One region of the Rhodoferax sp. GW821-FHT02C08 genome, then DNA from elsewhere that is predicted to be linked to it. Evidence: predicted binding sites of a transcription regulator. Region 1 holds the regulator's gene; the other holds the start of a gene.
What was found. Region 1 encodes FliA, which starts transcription of late flagellar genes. Its sites were predicted from a motif close to CTAAAGTTTNNNNNNNNNNNGCCGNTA; they were not measured.
Positions count from the first base shown of each region.

Region 2: AC07VY_RS15860 (YjfB family protein) is a predicted target of FliA. The motif match lies at 4,611-4,637, and genes of this name have one in related genera.

Region 1 is NZ_JBWKVR010000014.1:91,841-99,046, reverse strand. It holds gene flhA (flagellar biosynthesis protein FlhA) at 1-737, shown strand, start outside; gene flhF (flagellar biosynthesis GTPase FlhF) at 734-2,182, shown strand; gene AC07VY_RS17410 (P-loop NTPase family protein) at 2,175-2,975, shown strand; gene AC07VY_RS17405 (RNA polymerase sigma factor FliA) at 2,975-3,691, shown strand; gene AC07VY_RS17400 (hypothetical protein) at 3,769-4,152, opposite strand; gene flgM (flagellar biosynthesis anti-sigma factor FlgM) at 4,190-4,516, opposite strand; gene flgA (flagellar basal body P-ring formation chaperone FlgA) at 4,625-5,362, opposite strand; gene flgB (flagellar basal body rod protein FlgB) at 5,585-5,998, shown strand; gene flgC (flagellar basal body rod protein FlgC) at 6,026-6,430, shown strand; gene AC07VY_RS17375 (flagellar hook assembly protein FlgD) at 6,452-7,111, shown strand; gene flgE (flagellar hook protein FlgE) at 7,150-7,206, shown strand, end outside.
Region 2 is NZ_JBWKVR010000012.1:91,524-98,729, forward strand. It holds gene AC07VY_RS15830 (YceI family protein) at 1-237, opposite strand, end outside; gene AC07VY_RS15835 (secretin GspD/PilQ domain-containing protein) at 242-856, opposite strand; gene AC07VY_RS15840 (hypothetical protein) at 1,038-1,256, shown strand; gene AC07VY_RS15845 (Rossmann-like and DUF2520 domain-containing protein) at 1,253-2,074, opposite strand; gene AC07VY_RS15850 (sensor domain-containing diguanylate cyclase) at 2,071-3,363, opposite strand; gene add (adenosine deaminase) at 3,513-4,532, shown strand; gene AC07VY_RS15860 (YjfB family protein) at 4,679-4,891, shown strand; gene AC07VY_RS15865 (CopD family protein) at 5,018-5,485, shown strand; partial or broken gene AC07VY_RS15870 (IS30 family transposase) at 5,559-6,590, shown strand; gene AC07VY_RS15875 (TetR/AcrR family transcriptional regulator) at 6,748-7,206, shown strand, end outside.

The DNA of each region.
Region 1 (7,206 bases):
CAGCCACCACCGATCCGGCCTTTGGACTGCCCGCCCACTGGATCGACGAACGGCAAAAGGAAGCCGCACAAATGGCAGGTTTTACCGTGGTTGATTCGGAAACCGTGATGGCCACACATTTGTCACACTTGATGCAAGTGCAGGCGGCCCGGTTGCTAAGCCGCACAGAGACGCAGCAGCTGGTCGAACATGTCAGCAAACTGGCTCCCAAATTGATCGAAGAGGTGGTTCCCAAAATGGTGTCTATCGCCACGTTCCAGAAAGTCTTGCAGCTACTGCTGGAAGAGTCTGTGCACATCCGCGATATACGCACCATAGTCGAATGCCTGGCCGAACATGCCGGCAATACACAAGACCCGGCGGACTTGGCTCGCCGCGTGCGCATTGCGTTGTCGCCAGCGATCGTGCAACAGATCTACGGCCCTACCCGCGAGCTCAATGTCATCGCCATCGAACCAGGCCTGGAGCGCATGCTGGTGCAAGCCCTGGGCAACGCAGCCGGCCCGGCGCTGGACCCCGGTGTTGCCGACTTGCTGACCCGCAACGTGGCAGACGTCGCCATGCAACAAGAAGAGCTGGGTGTTCCCGCCTGCCTGCTGGTCCCGGACCAGATTCGCAATGCCATCTCCCGATTGGTCCGCCGCGTCGCCCCCCGCCTGCAGGTGCTGGCACACAGCGAAATTCCCGAAACACACACCATCCGCATTGGCCCGATTCTTAAAGGTGCACTGACATGAACATCCAACGCTTTCACGCCGCAACATCCCGCGAAGCATTGGCGAAGGCCCGTGCAGTCTTTGGGGACGGCACACTGATACTGTCGAACCGCCCCACACCCAACGGCGTGGAAGTAGTGGCAACCGCCGAAGACGCCTTGTCTGGATTGGACAAAGTGGCTGAGTCTTTAGGTCGGCCCGCCCAAATCCTGCCAGCTGCGGCCAACTCTGCCGCAACACAGGCCATGGCGCAAATCCCGGTACAGGAAGACACAGAACAGCTGGCAATGAGCACACTGTCGTTCCAAGACTATGTGCGCGAGCGCATGCTGCGCCGCCGGCATGAAACCGTCAGCGGCCCCAATGACGAGGGCTTGCCTCCAAAATCAATCCACCGCACGCAAATGGAGCCGCCCAAGCCAGCGGCAGCACCAGCACCGCGGGCCAACCACGCAGTCCCCCTGTCGACGCCTGCGTTCAGCAAGCCGAAAGCAACCCAGGCATCTGCCGTCATCAACTCCAAAGGCATCGTGGACGAACTGCAGTCCATGAAAGACCTGATTGAAGAGCGCTTCAACACCATGGCCTGGCTGGGCAAGGCCAACAGCGATCCAATCCAGTCGAACCTGATGTTGAAGCTCATCCGGGCTGGCTACTCGCCCACCCTGGCGCGAGCCGTCATTGAGCGCCTGCCCGAAGAAGCCACGGCCGCAGAAGCCGTTCGCTGGCTGATGGACGTACTGGAGCGCAATTTGCACACCGACGCAAGCGGCCAATCCATGGTGCAAGAAGGCGGCGTGTATGCACTGGTGGGCGCCACCGGTGTGGGCAAAACCACCACCGCAGCCAAGCTGGCCGCGCAATGCGTACGTATGTACGGCACCAACAGCGTTGGACTGATTACCCTCGACACCTACCGCATCGCCGCCCACGAGCAATTACGGGCATACGGACGCATGTTGGGAGTAGTCGCCCACCTGGCCCATGACCGCGCCGCACTGCAGGATCTGCTGGGCTTGCTGAGCAACAAAAAAATGGTGCTTATCGACACCACGGGATTGGCGCCCAGAGACCCGCGCAAGCGCGACATGCTGGACGTGCTGGACCTGCCCGGAGTCAACCGCTTGCTGGTGGTAAATGCCGGCGGCCATGGCGATACGCTGGACGAGGTACTCACCTCCTTCAAGACGCGCGGCATACAGCAAGCCATTCTGTCCAAGGTAGACGAAGCCGCCAAACTAGGCCCCGCACTGGACGCCATCATCCGCCACCAATTGGTGTTGCGCGGAGTGTGCAACGGCCAGCGCGTGCCGGAAGACTGGGAAGCAGCCGACGCCAAAAAGCTGGTGCGGGCATCCATGCGCTCGTCAAGCAAATCGGCATTCGATCCCAAGGCACTGGACTTGAACTTCTTCTTCTCGCCCGGCCAGTCCGAACCCGACCGCAAGGAACGGGTACATGCTTGAATCCTGCGCTGATCAGGGCGAAAGCTTGCGGCGATGGACGCCCAAGGCCGCTTGGAGCGTGATCGCCATGGTCAGCCAGGGAGATGCGTCCACCGAACTGCCGCTACTGTGGCAAGTTTGTGGCGCCTTGCAAGAGTTGCAATACCGCGTAACCGTGCTGGACGCCACCACCCAGGAATCGGAAGACAACCCTGGTTTACAGAACCTGTTGGATAGCGCACACTGGCTGGAGGACGCACCGGCTCCCAGTTTGCCGCTGCACATCGTGCCAGCCCGGCTAGGGTTGAGTCGCCTGGCACAGCTTGCCAGCCAGGAACACCCCATGCCTTTGCAGCCATTGGGCCACTTGTTTAGAAACTGCGACGTCGTCGTACTGTATGGGGCGGCCCCCTTACTGACTGCGCTGCTGATAAATAGCGAGGTGCGCCCCCTGCTGGCAGTCACTTCGCTGCGAGAATCCGTGCTGGAAGCCTATAAAAATATCAAGAATCTGTTGCTGCAAGCGCGGCTGTTACCCATTATTGTGCCGGTCATCACCTCTCCTATACAACGCGCCGAAAACCTGGCAAGAACCACGGGCCGGGTACTGCAGAAATGCGCCCAGATATACCTGGGCTGCAATACCGAATTCATGACGGTGCGCTCCTTCCAGCAACATAAACCCGTATGGGACGATGTGCATAGCCTCGTACTGCGTCTCATGGCCAATGCCGCCCCGGTCGTGCAAGGTTTGTCCATGGCACCGCGCAACAAACCATGGGTTTCAGGCACCTCCGTCATGGGAGCCCACTGATGTATACCGCCAAAGGCCACATGGACCGCGAACACATGATTCGCCAGTATGTGCCCCTGGTTCGGCGGCTGGCGCACCACATGATCGCCAAGTTGCCACCGAATATCGAGCTCGACGACCTGATACAGGTCGGCATGATCGGCCTGTCTGAAGCCTTGACCCGCTACGAAGTCGCCCAGGGCGTGCAGTTTGAGACCTTCGCCACGCAACGCATACGCGGAGCCATGATTGATGAACTGCGCGACAGCGACTGGATGTCGCGTGGATCGCGCAAAAGCCAGAAAGACATAGAACGGGCCGTTCAAAAGCTGGAACAAAGGCTGGGGCGCGGCCCCATGGAATCCGAAATTGCGGCCGAGCTCGAACTCTCGCTGCCCGAATACCAAAGCCTGCTGGGCAAGGTACGCGGCACCCAACTGGTCTATTTGGAGGACATGACCGGCGGGGGTGATGACGAAGCCAGCTTCCTGGACCGCCATGTAGCCGATGAAACAGCAGACCCGCTGCACTTGTTGCGCGATCACCGACTGCGCGAATCGCTGGTGGAAGCCATCAAGACCTTACCCGAACGCGAGCAATACATCATGAGCATGTATTACGAAAGCGATCTGAATTTGAAGGAAATCGCAGCAGTGCTGGAGATCACGGAGTCTCGCGTCTGCCAACTGCATAGCCAGTCAATTGCCCGCCTACGGGCCAAAATGCGCAGCCACTAACGCTGACTTGACTATCTAGGCCCCATTAAAAAAGCCGCTCCTGATGGGGCGGCTTTTTTAATGGACGCAAGAAGCACTCAGGTTGCCATGGCCGCATATATACGGGCCGCACCACCTCGGTAAGTTGATGCCTTTGCGCCGTTGCCATAGGTCTGCGCTTGTGCTGCCTGGGGTAACACCGCAGCCAAAGCTCGGTCCACCACCACGGCCCGGCGCAATAAATTAGAGCGCTGCTGGGACAACGTGAGCGAAACCCGCGCCAACCGCTGACGCAGCATCTGATCCAGACGGGCTGAAGCTGCAGGGCCTTGCAACAAACCTGACAGCCCCACCACTGCCTGCCTCAATGCAGAACTGGCGGACTCCAAAACCAGAGGCTCGCCAGACAACAAGGCAGCCGAAACATCTTCCAGCAATTGTTCAACCTGGGACAAACTGTTTTCCAGACGGGATGCAAACATGGTTATTGCCCCAGATGAAAAGACAGCGAATAAGCGCTTACTTGGAGGTGACGCTGAGCATTTCCTGGGCATTGGAGAGCAATTTGTCTGCAATCGCCTCCGGATCGACCTTGAAAGTCCCGTTCTTGATGGCAGCCCGCAATTCGGCCACCTTCTTGCTGTCGAAGTCGGAACTCACGCCGCGGTCGGCTGTTTCCAGGGTGCGAGCCAAGGTGGAAACGGACACGGATGCGCCTGTCGAGGGCGCCGTCTGGGCGCTCTGCTGCGCAATGCTGGCGGGCGCAGCGCTTTTGTCCTGCTCGGCCTTTTTGAGGCTGGCAGAACCAACCGCTCCCGGTAGCTCTTGTCCTGTTCCAATTTTCATCACACTCTCCAACCGCCTCAAACGTGAAGCATCGTAGCAATGGTTTCGGCAGAATCCGCATTATCTTTAGCCCTAAAAACAGTAGTCGGCGTAAAAAAGCTGATCTTGTTACATTTCAATCCGAACGGTACGGGCGTCCAGCACCATTCCAGACATCACCCGCCCACTATCCATCCGCACGCGGGCCACCTGACCCACCACACCGGCTGTCATGGCCTGGCCATCCGAAGTCACCTGAAAGCCCGCGCCTTGGGCCAAAACCCGGATTTGTGTACCTGCCTGGAACACCTGGGCCGGCTTCAGCATGGATTGGCGTATTACCTGCCCTGCACCCCAAGAGCGCGTTGCGATCTGACCCACCCACTGTTCAGGCAGGGCAGCAACCGGCGAAACATCGTCCGCCCAGTCCACCTCTGCAGCCATGGCGTCGGCCATCGTCAGCACGGCGCCCGCATTGACATTCGATTTTGCGATCCAGGCCGGGCCGAAAGCCTTCACGGTCACCGGCAAAAAAACATTCCAGCGGGTCACCCCGTCCAGACAGCGCAAGCCTATGCGACTTTTACCCCATAGACGGGTACCGGCTGGGAGGTAAGGCTCCACCTTGGCGCACGGAGCCAAACGCAAGCGCGTATCCAGCGCCCCCACGACCACTTCCATGCGCAACGACGTACCGCCCCCGGACACATCGCTTGGCACCTGGGCCACGGCAGACTCGGCCCAGCGCTGCCCCACGCTCAGCACCTCCGATTCCACCTGGGCATAAGCCCCTGCAGACCACAACAAGGCCGCCACAGCGGCGCCAACGCCACGGCGCACGCCCACCAGAGAAGAAAGAAACTGCATAACACCTCCATGCCCCGACTGGCTTCACGCGGAACACCATGCCGATTCGGTCCGCAACTTGCGGAACTATAGGCAAACACACCCAAAGACAAAGCCGGGAACTGGCCAGAAATCACCCGCTTCTTCCAGGGCTCAAAAGACTCAAGTTTTCTCATAATTTGCCCAACGCGAGAGCCGGGATGGCACCGGATGTCTCGCTTTAGCGAAAACGCGAGGTGTCGCATGTTGGACAAAATGGTGGGTGGGCTTGATTTCCAGAGCAAGGCATTGGTGCTGCGCGCTGAGCGCCAGCGCGCCATCGCCAGCAATATCGCCAACGTAGATACCCCTGGCTATGTAGCGCGCGACTTCAAGTTCAAAGACGCCATGGAGGCAGCCACATCCAGCTCCAGCCTGGTTACTGGCAACAAGACCAACGCCAGGCATATGGACATGCCGGAATTGAGCGACAGCACCATTGGAGGCGGCCAGAAACTGGGCTATAGCGTGCAAAGCCAACCCAATCTGGACAACAACACGGTGGACTTGGACCGCGAACGGGCCAACTTTGTGGACAACTCGGTCCGCTATGAAGCCACGCTGCGCTTTATCAACGGGCAGGCCAAAACCATGCTCAGCGCCATCACGGGGCAATAAGCCCAGGCCGATTCCAAGGAGTGACGCATGTCCATGTTTTCCATATTCAATGTCTCTGGCAGCGCCATCAGCGCCCAGTCGCAGCGCCTTAATGTGGTGGCCAGCAATCTGGCCAACGTTGATGCGGTGGCCGGGCCAGACCAACAGCCCTACAAGGCGCGCCAGGTGGTGTTCCAAACCACGCTGATGGGCGCCGAAAGCGCCGCGGGCGTCAAGGTAAAAGAGATCACGGAAAGCCAGCAACCCGGCCGCAAGGTGTTGGACCCGACCAGCCCCATGGCCGATGCCGACGGCTATGTCACCCACTCCAACGTGAACGCCGTGGACGAAATGGTGAACATGATTTCCGCTTCGCGCTCGTACCAGAACAACGTTGAAGTCATGAACACGGCCAAAACCCTGCTGCTCAAAACGCTGCAGATGGGTCAATAATTTTTTACAGGGAATCCAGCCATGGCCGTCGATTACTCCGCCATCAACGCCGTCAGCAGCTCCATCGCAGGCACATCCACGTCCAGCAGCAACAGCACGACGGCAGCAGCCTCCGAAGACCGGTTCCTGAAACTGCTGGTCGCCCAGCTGAACAACCAGGACCCCATGAACCCCATGGACAACGCGCAGATGACCAGTCAACTGGCGCAGATCAACACCGTGTCGGGCATACAGACGCTGAACGACACCATGAAAAGCATGGCCACGCAAATCGCGGCACTGCAATCCCTGCAGGGCAGTTCCACCATTGGCCATGACGTGCTCACCGAAGGCTCCACACTGGACATCGTGGATGGGGTTGGCAAAGGCTCGTTCGATCTGAGCTCCAACGCCGATGCGGTAAAGGTGGAAGTCAGCACCGCCGGTGGAACCGTGCTGGGAACCGTCAACCTGGGCGCCCAGGAAAAGGGCCGCCAAGCCTTCACCTGGGATGCCTCGTCCTACACCGGCACCGGCGATCTGAGCTTCAAAGTCACGGCCACCAATGGCGGAACTGCCGTTACCACGACCTCCCTGCAACGCAACAAGGTGGTGGCCGTCAGCAATGACAACAACGTTCTGAATCTGCAATTGCAGAACGGATCGTCGGTGGCCTACGCCGACGTCAAAGCCATTCTGTAAATCCAGCCCCTCTCTCACCGTACTTTCAGGAGCACTCCATGAGCTTTCAACAAGGCCTTTCCGGCTTGAACGCCTCCAGCCAAAACCTGGACGTG
Region 2 (7,206 bases), on a different contig from region 1:
AGCCACGCCTGAGCGCACTGAAGCCGCGGCAATATTGACATTGGCCCAGCCGGTTTTGGCCTGCAGGTCCAGTTGAATGCTGCCCGAGTGCTGCTCGAACCGGCCGCTCTGAAGACTGCCGAGTTCATATTGGGTCACGGTGCGCGCAGGATCGATCGCATAGACCACGGGCTCGGCATGGACCAGCCCCGCAGCCAGCGCCAGCACCCCATAACGCAACAAGCGCAGCCAAACCATGGCGTCAAGGCGCCAGCACACGGATCTGCACCAGGCGGCGCGTCTCCGCCACGGCTTCGCTGCTGTAGGTATTGGCCTGGGCCTGCGCACCGGTAGCGGCCACCGTGACCCACTGGCCCAGCGCCGCGCTGACCGTGGTGGCCATCTGGCTGCGCGACTGGCTGGGCAGCTCGGCGTTGCCCGTGGGCGCCTCCACGCTGGCGGCCTGGACCTCGATCTGCACCGCCACCGGCTGCTTGCCACCGGGCCAGCGCGGCTGCACCGCCATGCTCTGGCCAGCCTGCATCCACACCATGCCGAAGCTGACGCCGCCGCCACTGCTACTGCCGGTTCCGCTGCTGCCCGACTGGCTGCTACTGCCCCCCACCACCGACTGCACGAAACGGATCGGCACGGTCTGGCCCATGTGCAGCGTGGCCTTTTCGCCATTGCGCACCTGCACCTGCTGCGCCACCAGCGGGGCGCTGGTGGCCTGGGTGCTGACGGTGTAGGCCGCGGATTCGTCGATCTGGCGCAGCTCTACCGTGAGATTGCGCTGCGGCAGTTGGGCCAGTGCAGGCAAGGCCAGCCACAGGCCGGTAACGACCAGAAACAGGGATTTACGTGCATTTTTTGGCATTGCAATATTGTTTCACGTTTGTTTCAGGTAGCCGCTTTGTGTGCCTGATGCGTTATGTAAATAAGGCCCCATATACAGCCTATCCAGGGCTTTATTCCAGCCCTTGTTCTGCATGGCCTTGCCTATATTGAAATGGACAGCCAGCCTCATTTTCGGCGGAGCTTTTATGTATACGGACACGATGACATTAGACAGCGGCACGGCGGGGGCATCGCCCAGCGGCCTGCTGCTGGAGGTGGACTTCAAATGGCTGATGGCTGGCCAGGGCCGTGATATAGACCCCGCACGGCTGATGCATGACCGTGGCTACGCCAGCAGCTGCCTGGAGTTTGCACTGCACTCGCCCTGCGCTCCCTTGCGTGCCTGTGCCAGCCGCCTGATGGTGGTACTGGGGCTCTAGGTTTTACCGGCCATCCGCAAAGCCAGCGCACTCAACGCCTCATAGGCCGCGCCGGCCTGGGCGTCCCAGGCCGTGACGGCCTGCGCCTGGCGGGCAATGGCCGCGGTGTCGCCGCGCGCGGCCGGCCCGGTCAGCGCGGCGGCGGGACCCAGCGCGGTGATATTGGCCACGGCATTGTTCAGCAACATGCGGCGCAGGCCTGGGATCAGCTCCGCCGGCACGCCACTGCTACGCCAGGCGTCTTCAGCCACGCTCTGCAGCACCGGCAGAAAGTTGGTGGCAAACACCGCCGCAGCGTGGTACAGCAGCTTGTGCTCCGTGGCCACGCCAAAGCATTGCGCACCAATGGCCGTGAAGGCGCTCCGCAAAATTTCGCAGGCCGCCGGGTCACCTTCCAGCGCGCAGGCGGTACCGGCAAACTGGGCCACGGCCGCGTCTACCGAGGTGAAACTCAGAATGCAATGCGCACTGGCCGTCTGCCAGCCCCGCTCAGCCAGCGGTGCTAGCAGCCCATGGCCCAAGGCCCCGCTGCAGTGGAAGGCCAGCGCAGGTGTGGCATTGGCAGGCAAGGCCGCCGCCAGCGCCTGGGCTGCGGCGGAAATCTGCGCATCCGGCACGGCCAGCATCCACACATCGGCGGAGCGCAGGGCCTGCGGGTTGTCCACCGCCCGGCCCGCGCCAATGGAAGCACAGGCAAGCTCGGCGCGTGGTAAGGAGGTGGTCAGCACGTCCTGTACGGCGAAGCTGCCCTGCTGCTGCCACAAGCGTGCCAGGGTCTGGCCCACGCGCCCCGCGCCCACCAGGTTCAGGGTTTTCATGGCGGGTCGCTGGGCAAATGCCATACACGATTGCGCCCGGCACGCTTGGCGCGGTAGAGCATGCCATCGGCATGGGTCAGCAACTCGTCCAACGTGGCATCGGGCTCGGACATCACCACGCCGAAACTGGAGCTCAGGCGCACAGGCCTGCCGTCGTTGGACAAGCACAGCGCCTGCTCCACGCCCTGGCGCATACGCTCGGCCAGAGCCAGGGCGCCCGCCAGGTCGGAATCCACCGCCACCACCACGAATTCATCGCCGCCGATGCGGCCGAAGAGGTCGGTCTCGCGCAGATTGCGCTGGCAAGCCTGCACCACGGCGACGATGGCGCGGTCGCCCACCGAGTGGCCGAAGCCGTCGTTGACCAGTTTGAAGTTGTCGATATCAAAGGCGATCACCGCGATCTGCGTCTGCGCGCGGCGCACGCGCTTGAGCTCCTGCTCGGCCCGCTCCAGCAGATGCCGGCGGCTCAGGATGCCGGTGAGTGCATCGGTATTGGCCAGCAGGCGGAACTGGTTTTTCAGCCGCACGACCTCGGTGATATCGGTGGAGATGCCCACATAGGCGTCCACCACGCCGTGGTTGGTGATGGGCACCTTGATGGACCAGTAGTGGCGCGTCACGCCGTCGGCGTCCACCAAGGTTTCTTCGCCGGTGGATTTACGCCCGCTGTCAAACACCTGCTGGTCCATCACGCCGAAACGCTCCGCTTCCTCCGGGGGAATCATCTGCGCATCCGTCAGGCCCACGATGCTCTCCTGCGTCTGGCCGAACAACTCGGCGGCGTTGATATTGGCGTACAAATAACGGCGCTGCCGGTCCTTCATATAGACCAGAGCCTCCAAATTATTCAGCACCGTACCCAGCAGCGTCTTCTGGGCCATCAGCGTACTCTCCAGGCGTCGACGCTCGGTGATGTCGGTAGAAATGCCGCACAGACCAACGATCTCGCCACTTGGTGCGCGCAGCGGCAGCTTGACGGACCAGCAGATCGTGGGCTGCTGCTGGCCCTTGGCCAGAGTGACCTCTTCCAATTCGACCTTCTCTCCCGTGGCGATGACGTGGCGGTCATTGGCCATGAATTGGTTGTGGACCGTCAGATCGAAAAACTTGTCGTCCGCAGCGCCCACCACCTCGTCCAGGCGACAGCGGAACTGCTTGCACACCATGCTGTTGGCATAGGTGTAGCGGCCCTGCAAATCCTTGGCATAGACATAAGCGCCCACATGGTCCAAGGTGGTTTGCAATGTGAAGACCTGCGCGATCAACTCTTCATAAGAAGCTTCCATGCGCACTCCTTACTTTTGAATACATTCATTCTAGGGGCTCCCCTGCTCTTGCGCCGTCCTTCAGTAGGCGGGTATTCCACGGCTAGAAACCTGTTCAAAGTCTTTTTTTGGGCCTCCCAAAAGACTTTGAACTCGCTCTAAGATGCCGTATGCATACGTCTCCCGTCCCCACCAGCATCGCCCAAGACCGCCTGCGCACTCTGCCCAAGGCCGAGGTACATGCCCACCTGGAGGGCTGTTTCGAGCCCGCCTTGCTGGCAAGTTGGGCACAGCAGGCGGGTGTAACGCTGCCACGGCCGGTAGATCAGCTATTTGCCTTCCAGGGCCTGGGCGACTTTCTGCACTTTCTGGACTGGGCCTGCGGGCTGGCCGACACGCCCGAGCGCCTAGCCCAATTGGCCTATGCCTACAGCCAGCGCTTGGCCGACAACGGCGCGGGCTATGCCGACCTGATCGTCAACCCCAGCCACTGGAAGGCCTGGCATGGCCGGCTGCCAGCCATGCTGGACGCCATAGACGCCGGGCTGAGCGCCGCCGAGCAGGACGGTCTGCCGCCGGTGAATCTGTGCATCAGCCTGCTGCGCACCCAGTCGGCCAACGCGGCGGTGCAGTTGGTGGAGCAGTTGGTAGCGCTGCGCCATCCGCGCGTGGTGGCCCTGTCCATAGACGGCAACGAAGCCGCGGCCGGCCGCACCGGCCCACGCTTTGCCGAAGCCTTCCAGCGCGCCGGGGCCGCCGGCCTGCGGCGCACCGTGCATGCGGGTGAATCCAGTGGAGCCGAGGGCGTGCGCGACGCCATCTTGCTGCTGGGCGCGGACCGTATCGACCACGGCGTGCGCGCCATTGAAGACCCCTCCGTGGTGGCCCTGCTGGTGGATCGGCAGATACCGCTGGGCATCTGCCCCAGCTCGAATCTGCTGCTGGGCGTTTACCCCTCGCTGGCCGAGCACCCGGTAGACCGGCTATACCGAGCCGGCGTACGCGTCTCACTGAACACCGACGACCCCTCGCTGCTGGGCGCCAGCCTGGTGGGTGAATACCAGCGCTGCCAGGCCGCGTTTGGCTGGACCGACGCCGACCTGCGCACCATTGCCCGCACCTCCATCGAAGCCAGCTTTGCCCCGCCAGCCACGCGCCAGCAGCTTTTCCAGGCGCTGGCCGCCTGGTAGTTGCTATGTATTCAATAGCTGATTGCGCAGTTAATACGTACGCCACAGCCCTTTTTTCATAAAAACGGGAAATCCCGACTCCAGACTGCCCGCAAACCGCCGATAACCAGGAACCGCGTTCTACGCCCCGCCAGGAGACCCGCACCATGGGAATTGCCAACACCACGGCCGTGCAGTCGGCCACCGCCGCCGCACAAGCCCCCGCGTCCGACAGCCTGAACATCCGCGTGCTGAAAAAAGCCCTGGACCAACAGGAAAGCAACGCGCAGACATTGTTAGACGCCCTGCCCCAGCCCGCACCCGCACCGACACTGGCCACCTCAGGCAGCCTGGGCACCCAGCTCAACACCTACGCCTGAGTTTCAGGATAAAAACCGGCGCTAGCGCAGATAGATCCTGCGCTGGCAGCTATAGATTTAGCAGCATGCCGTGGGCCCAGGGACCGGAGGCGGTCACAATGCAGCTTTCCCCCACGAGATACCGCCATGTTGTTTGAAGCCTTTGCCTTTCTCCATTTAGTGGCCGCCATCGTCTGGATGGGTGGCATGACCTTCATGCTGTTCGCCCTGCGCCCCGCCGCCCTGGTCGCCATGGAGGCCCAGCCGCGCGCCCGGCTGATGGTGCAGGTGATGCAGCGCTTCTTCCGCCTGGTACTGGGCGCCATCGTGCTTCTGCTGTCCACTGGCGGCCATATGTATGGCAGCAGCATGAAGGCCGCCCGCGCCGCCGGTGCGGGTCTGCCCCTGGGCTGGAGCCTGATGGCCGGCCTGGGCCTGCTGATGGTGCTGGTGTTTGGCCATATCTACTTTGCCGGCTTTGCCAAGTTCAAGCGCGCTGTAGCCGCCGCCGAATGGCCCACCGCCGCGCGCGCCGCCGGCCAAATCCACAACCTGGTGGTGCTGAACTTTGTGCTGGGCTGGCTGGCGATTGCGGCGGTGAAGTTCATCCACTAGGAACGAAACAGGCCTCTAGCGCAAGGCGGACTCAAATCTGAAGTGCAACACCTTATTCAACTAAGGTGCAGAAATGACAAAACCCCGCCAGTACCAGCAACTGCAGCCAGACGAACGCATCGCGCTGGCGCAGTACCGAGAGCAAGGCTTTAGCATCCGCGCCATTGCCCGCATGCTGCACCGTTCGCCCTCTACCGTCAGCCGCGAGATTGAGCGCAATGCACCTGTGGCCGCTTACAGTGGCACCTTTGCCCAGCAGCGCTGCACCCGCAGGCGCAAGCGCTCGCGTCCAGCACCTAAACTTGTCCACACTGGGGCTTTGTTTGTTCAGGTCTGCTCACTCCTCAAACGCAAATGGTCTCCTGAACAGATATCCCTTTACCTGGCCCGTCAATTCCCTCTGGAGGGGACGCAACGCGTGTCCTCTGAAACCATCTACAACGCCATCTACGCCTAGCCCCGAGGCGAGCTGCGCAAAGAGCTGATTGCCTGCTTGCGCTATGCGCGCTCCAAGCGCATGCCACGCACCCGAGGCACGCAGCGGCGGGCCCGCATCGCGGACATGCTCAGCATCCATGTGCGCCCGCCGGAGGTGAACGACCGGCTCTTTCCCGGCCACTGGGAAGGGGACTTGATCAAGGGCCAGGCCAATGCCAGTGCCGTGGGCACGCTGGTGGAGCGTTCCTCGCGTTTGCTGATTCTGGTGCACCTGCCCCACCCCAAGCCCGGCTGTGCGGCCAACGTGTTGCAGGCTTTTACAGACAAGCTGCGCTCCATTGCCCAGCCTATGCGCCACAGCATGACCTATGACCAGGGCAGCGAGATGGCCCGCCACAAGGAGCTGAGCGCCAATACCGGTATTGCGGTGTACTTCTGCGATCCCCACAGCCCTTGGCAACGCGGTACCAACGAGAACACCAATGGCCTGGTGCGCCAGTATCTGCCCAAGGGCATGGATCTGTCTGAAGTGACCCAGGAGCAACTCGATGCGATTGCCGACGAGATCAACAACCGTCCGCGTAAGACCTTGAATGCGCATTCGCCTATCGAGGTCTATCGCGACTTCTTGCTCAAACACCATCCCCAGCACGCTACTATCCAATGACCCTCGTGTTGCACTTGGGATTGAATCCGCCCAATATCTACCTACGCAAGAAGCTACATATTTCATAGCAAAAGCCTTCCACTAAAACCCGCCTCTATGGCGGGTTTTTCATGCGCCCAAACCAGACGACTGGTCTACTTGATCCACAATCCAACCCATGCTTGCCGACGCCTCCCCCACCCGTAACCAGATCCTCGACTGCGGAGAACGCCTGATCTCCAGCAAGGGATTCGTGGGCGTGGGCCTGGCCGAGATACTGGCCAGCGCGGGCGTGCCCAAGGGCTCGTTCTACCATTACTTCAGCTCCAAGGAACGCTTTGGCGAGGTGCTGCTGGCGCGCTATATCGAGCGCTATCTGCAGCAGCTGGACGCGTTGCTGCGACCCGACGGCACGCCGGCACGTGCCCGGCTGATGCGCTACTGGTCGTACTGGAACGTCACGCAATGCGGCGTGGGCGACAGCACAGAGCCTGCGTCCAGCCCCAAATGCCTGATCGTCAAGCTCAGCGCCGAAGTGGCCGACATCTCTGAGCCCATGCGTAAGACCCTGCGCGAAGGCACCGACGGCGTACAAAAACGCCTGGCCCTGTGCCTGGAAGAAGCCCGGCTGGACGGC